2 regions of the Erwinia sp. 009765445 genome follow, and region 2 is predicted to be linked to the other one. Evidence: predicted binding sites of a transcription regulator. Region 2 holds the regulator's gene; the other holds the start of a gene.
What was found. The regulator PhoB, encoded in region 2, activates phosphate uptake and scavenging genes when phosphate is short. The targets are predictions, from matches to a motif close to CTGTCATAAAACTGNCNNAT.

Region 1 (3,153 bases), on a different contig from region 2:
GTCCAGTGAAGCCTGCGGCCGTACCTGCGGCTTTTTTCGGTGCCAGTTCCAGAGCATGTAAACCGATTAACATGACAGGACCATAAATCAGGAAGCCAATCACGATCATGCAGGCCATATCCACACCGGGATTGCCCGCCGGGTTCATCCAGTAAATAACCGTCGCGATGGTCACCAGGATCATAAAGAACACGCCAGTTGCACCACGATTGCCACGGAACACTTTGTCCGACATCCAGCCGCACAGTAGCGTGCCGGGAATACCCGCGTACTCATACAGGAAGTAAGCCCAGGAGGATTTATCCAGCGTAAAGTGCTTCACTTCTTTCAGATAGGTTGGGGACCAGTCGAGGATGCCGTAACGCAGCAGGTAAATGAACACGTTGGCCAGGGCGATATACCACAGCAGTTTATTCGGCAGGATGTACTGCATAAAGATCTGTTTCGCCGTCAGTTCCTCTTCATGTTTCTCATCGTAGTCCGGCGGATAGTCATTTTTGTACTCTTCAATTGGCGGCAGGCCACAGGATTGCGGCGTATCGCGCATCAGGGCAAAAGCGATAATCGCCACCAGGATGGCACCAAACGCGGGCATATACAGCGCGGCTTTCCAGTCGTTAAACCAGGCCATTCCCAGCAGGAACAGCAGCGGCGGAAGTCCCCCGCCAACGTTATGAGCACAGTTCCACACCGAGACGATACGACCGCGCTCTTTCTGCGACCACCAGTGGACCATAGTCCTGCCGCAGGGTGGCCAGCCCATGCCCTGGAACCAGCCGCACAGGAACAGCAGCACAAACATCACCATAATGCTGGAAGTGGCCCAGGGAACGAACCCCATAAACAGCATCACCGCCGCAGCAAGGATCAGCCCGGCAGGCAGGAAAACGCGGGGATTAGAGCGATCCGATACGGAGCCCATAATGAACTTGGAAAAACCATAGGCGATGGAAATTCCCGACAGGGCGAAGCCGAGGTCGCCGCGTGAAAATCCCTGCTCAACCAGATACGGCATCGCCAGCGCAAAGTTTTTGCGCACCAGATAGTAAGCGGCATAACCGAAAAATATCCCCAGAAAAATTTGCCAGCGTAGTTTACGGTAGAGCGGATCTACCTTAGCGGCATCAACCCGATGTTGATGTGCTGCTGGCTTAAAAATACTTAACATGGTGGCCTCCAATGGCGCAGTTTATTCTCTTTATTCACGCCTGCTGGCGCGTTATGGAAACTTAATGCTCGTTATCGCAGAACGATATGTTCCATTTCGCGCAGAGGATAAGGGTAAACGGCGTTCAGGAGTGTGAAGAGTCACGCAAATGTTACATTTTTATGACAGTTTGCGAATTTAGCTGATTATAGATTACGCACATGTCAATCAGATAGTTTCCTGCAGGTTACTGATTTTCGCTACACTGGCCGCACTTTTCACTGCAGAGTTTTCTATTGTGACGCTACTGATTGTCACCACAATTTTGTGGGCATTTTCCTTCAGCCTGATTGGCGAATATCTGGCCGGGCAGGTAGACACCTGGTTCTCGGTCCTGATCCGCCTGCTGCTGGCCGCTGTCGTGTTCCTGCCGTTCCTGCGCTGGCGTGGGTACAGGGCTTCAACGCTGTTGCTGTATATGGCGGTGGGAGCTTTGCAGCTGGGGATCATGTATCTCATCAGCTTCCAGGCTTATCTCTATCTCAGCGTGTCGGAACTGTTGCTGTTTACCGTGATGACACCGCTGTATGTGACACTCATTTATGATTTGCTGGCAGGGCGCGGCATTCGTTTTGGTTATGCGCTCAGCGCGCTGCTGGCGGTGGCGGGTGCAGCAATTATCCGTTATGACAAAGTCAGCGATCACTTCTGGTTTGGTCTGCTGCTGGTCCAGCTGGCCAATATCTGTTTTGCGGTGGGGATGGTGGGCTATAAGCGCCTGCAGGAAACACGTCCGATGCCGCAGCATACTGCCTTTTCATGGTTCTATATCGGCGCGGTCAGCGTGGCGATAGTGGCCTGGTTCCTGTGGGGAAATCCGCATAAATTACCGACCACTACCTTCCAGTGGGGCATTCTGATCTGGCTGGGGGTTGCGGCTTCTGGTCTGGGCTATTTTATGTGGAACTACGGTGCAACTCAGGTGGATGCGGGTACGCTGGGGATTATGAATAATATGCATGTGCCTGCCGGACTGCTGGTTAACCTGGCGATCTGGCAACAGCAGCCGCACTGGCCAAGTTTCATTATTGGCTCAGCGGTTATATTTTCATCGTTATGGGTTCACCGACACTGGATAATTAAAAAGAGCGCGGTTTAAATATTATTGGACATCGGGAAGGTTAAAACTTCCCGATGTTGTTTGCTGGTTATTTATTTAACCAGTGAACCAAGCGCATCAATCACTTTATTAATCTGAGTTTCAATCAGACCGCCAATGCGGCTGCCCAGATCCTGGCCTGCTGCAGAAGCCTGATCCTCGGTGTATCCCAGATCGGTCAGTGCAGAAGAAGCGGATTTAAAAATATTGGTAAAAAGCGAACCGAAAAAATTAGCCGCTCCGTCCTGGATTTTACCTGCGCCGCTGACTTCATTAATTTCAGAAACGTTCAGTTCTCTCATGATTAATTCCTTTTCATGGTGATTTATTTAATTTGTTTGTGGCCCTTTAAAATATTATTGCTGCGCAATGGATAAGTCAAATTATATTAAACGCTTGTTTAAAATGTTATGGAATGATTGGAAGGAGGAGATCTGATTGTTTCTTAAATAACAGTAGTATTATTTTAAAACAGAAATAATGGGCAGCCCTGAGGCTGCCGTTAAATTCAGGCTGGTTTACTGGCAGAAGGACGAACTTTCATGGTCAGCCCTTTCAGGAAATTTCGTAAAATCTGGTCACCGCACTCACGGTAATTTTTATGGCCCGGCTTGCGGAAAATCGCCCCAATTTCAGACTGACCGACAGCAAAATCCGCCAGCTTGAGGATCTCAAGGATATCGGTTGTTTTCAGATCGAACGCCACGCGAAGTTTCTTCATGATGATGTTATTGGTCATCTTGCGTTCAATCGACGGCTCCGGAGCGTCCTCGCTTTTGCCGCGACGCTGGAAAATCAGGCCGTTAAGAAAATAACCCATCACCACATCCGGGCAGGCACGGAAGCC
Region 2 (3,153 bases):
CCGCTCCGGCTCTTCATCGGTTTCCATCGCCAGACGACGGGTGAAGACTTCCTCCACGCTCAGCTCACTCAGCGTTTCATTATTTTGACGGTCAATGGCCTGCTCGCGCTGTTCACGGCTGCGGCGCAGCAGCACAACTTCCACAGGCAGTTCCAGCGTCATCTCCTGAATACGACGTTGCAGATCGTTCAGCCATGCGCCGGTGACAATTTCGATATCCAGCCACACCGTTTTGCCATCTTCGCGCGGTTGGATCTCCGCCAGCTGGTTTTCGATCTCCTCCAGCGAGCCTTTAATCATCTGCATTGGCTGGAATAACGGGATATTCAGCGGTTGCACGCTGCTCAGCTTGCCGTCGGTGAACCCGACCAGAAAGACGCTTTTCTCCTTACCCAGCTCGTCAAAGCTGAGTGGGATCGGCGAACCGCTGTAGCGGATATGTTCAGTGTTGGCGATGCGTTGTGCACGGTGAATATGTCCCAGCGCGATGTAATCTGCTGGTGGGAAGGCCTGCGCGGGAAAAGCATCCAGCGTGCCGATATAGATATCGCGCACCGCGTCACTTTTGGTCACGCCCATCGTGGTCAGATGCCCGGTGGCAATGATCGGCAGCGGCAGGTCCATCGCCTCCCGCTGAGCCTGCGCTTCCTGCCAGCACTGCTGGTAATGGATGGTGATCGCTTCCAGCAGGGTTTGCTGTTTTTCATGACCTGACTGACCCGCCTTACTGGTGGTGATATCTCGCGGGCGCAGATAGGGAATAGCACAGAGCAGGGCACCAGGCTGGCCGTCGCGGGTATTGAGCAGCAGAACCTGTTCACGTGGGTCATCGCTGGCTGCGGCAATCACCCGAGTATTCAGGCAGGCCAGCAGTTCGCGGGATTCGTTCAGCGTGGCGACTGAATCATGGTTGCCGCCGAGGATCACCAGCTGGCATTGGGTCTGCTGCAGCCTGACCACAAAGCGGTTGTACAGCTCGCGGGCGTAGCTGGGCGGCGAGCCGGTATCGAAAATATCGCCTGCCACAATGATGGCATCCACCTGATGGGTTTCAGCCTGCGCCAGCAGCCAGTCCAGAAAGGCCTGGTGCTCTGCGGCCCGGCTCTTGGTGTAGAAAAACTGGCCCAGATGCCAGTCAGCGGTATGAATCACTCGCATGGGATCCCTTCGGTGCGGAAAGCTGATCCGACGATTATAAACAGCCCCGGCAAAAACCCCAGCGCGAAAGGCGTTTGCACCTTCAAAAAAGTGTTATAAAACGGTGTTCTTACCGGTGCTTTTTTCATAAAACTGTCATAAAACTGACGCATAATGACGCCGCAAATCCAGTGACATTCCGTCACAGTAGCAGGAGCAATAATGGCTAAGCGCATTCTGGTGGTCGAAGATGAAGCCCCAATCCGTGAGATGTTGTGTTTCGTTCTGGAGCAAAATGACTATCAACCTATTGAAGCTGAAGATTACGACAGTGCCATCAATCTGCTGATCGAACCCTGGCCTGATTTGATTCTGCTGGACTGGATGCTGCCGGGTGGCTCAGGCATTCAGTTTATTAAACATCTCAAGCGCGAAGCGATGACCCGCGATATCCCGGTGATGATGTTAACCGCGCGTGGTGAAGAAGAAGACCGCGTGCGTGGTCTGGAAGTGGGCGCAGACGATTACATTACCAAACCGTTCTCGCCAAAAGAGCTGGTGGCCCGAATTAAAGCGGTGATGCGCCGTATCTCGCCAATGGCTGTGGAAGAAATGATTGAGATGCAGGGACTGAGCCTGGACCCGTCTTCGCATCGCGTGATGTCCGAGACTCAGCCGCTGGAAATGGGCCCGACGGAATACAAACTGCTGCACTTCTTTATGACTCATCCGGAACGTGTTTACAGCCGCGAACAGTTGCTTAATCACGTATGGGGAACTAACGTGTACGTCGAAGATCGTACCGTTGACGTGCATATTCGCCGCTTGCGTAAAGCGCTGGAAGTCACCGGGCACGATCGTATGGTGCAGACGGTTCGCGGAACAGGTTATCGTTTCTCTGCACGCTACTGATCGTTCGCACTGGAGTCTTAACCGTGTTGGAACGCCTCTCCTGGAAGAGATTGCTGTTTGAGCTGGTGCTTGCCTGCATGCCCGCCCTGGTGCTGGGGCTGCTGGTTGGCTACCTGCCCTGGCTGCTGTTGATTTCCGTGCTGGCCGTATCAGGCTGGCACTTCGCGAATTTACTTCGTTTATCTCACTGGCTGTGGGTTGACCGCAGCATGACCCCTCCTGCCGGACGCGGCAGCTGGGAACCTCTCTTCTATGGCCTTTATCAGATGCAGGCGCGAAATCGTCGGCGTCGCCGCGAGCTGGGCAGCCTGATCAAGCGCTTCCGCAGCGGGGCGGAGTCGTTACCCGACGCGGTGGTGCTGACTACGGAAGAGGGGACGATTTTCTGGTGTAACGGCCTGGCACAGCAGATGCTGGGATTGCGCTGGCCGGAGGATAACGGCCAGAACATCCTCAACCTGCTGCGTTATCCGGAGTTCACCCGCTATCTTCGCCAGCGCGATTTCTCCCGCCCGCTGACCCTGGTGCTGAACAGTCATCGCCATTTGGAATTCCGCGTGATGCCGTACAGCGAAGGCCAGTGGCTGCTGGTAGCGCGCGATGTGACGCAGATGCATCAGTTGGAAGGGGCGCGCCGCAATTTCTTTGCCAACGTCAGCCACGAGCTGCGCACGCCGTTAACGGTGCTACAGGGTTATCTGGAGATGATGGAAGAGTCGGATATGAAGGGCGCGCTTCGCGATAAGGCGCTGCACACCATGCAGGAGCAGACCCGCAGGATGGACGGGTTGGTGAAACAACTGCTGACATTGTCCCGCATTGAAGCGGCACCGGCGCTGGATCTGCAGGAAAAAGTCGACGTGCCGATGATGTTGTGGCTGTTGCAGCGTGAGGCGGAGACGCTCAGTCAGGGACGGCATGAAATTCATTTTAATACCGATCCGAATCTGCGGGTATTCGGCAATGATGAGCAGCTGCGCAGTGCGATTTCAAACCTGGTGTATAACTCGGTAAACCATACGCCAGAAGGCACACGTATTGATATCAGCTGGCTGAAGACGTCGCAGGGAGCGCAGTTTAAGGTGAAGGATAACGGTCCCGGCA

Region 1: the regulator PhoB is predicted to act here: its motif matches at 1,317-1,336, upstream of glpT (glycerol-3-phosphate transporter).

The regions. Positions count from the first base shown of each region.
Region 1 is NZ_JBYUWC010000026.1:23,440-26,592, reverse strand. Features, by position in the region: gene glpT (glycerol-3-phosphate transporter) at 1-1,168, opposite strand, end outside; gene AC3Y5R_RS22160 (carboxylate/amino acid/amine transporter) at 1,446-2,306, shown strand; gene AC3Y5R_RS22155 (hypothetical protein) at 2,360-2,608, opposite strand; gene AC3Y5R_RS22150 (YehS family protein) at 2,815-3,153, opposite strand, start outside.
Region 2 is NZ_JBYUWC010000015.1:71,993-75,145, reverse strand. Features, by position in the region: gene sbcD (exonuclease subunit SbcD) at 1-1,158, opposite strand, end outside; gene phoB (phosphate response regulator transcription factor PhoB) at 1,360-2,049, shown strand; gene phoR (phosphate regulon sensor histidine kinase PhoR) at 2,073-3,153, shown strand, end outside.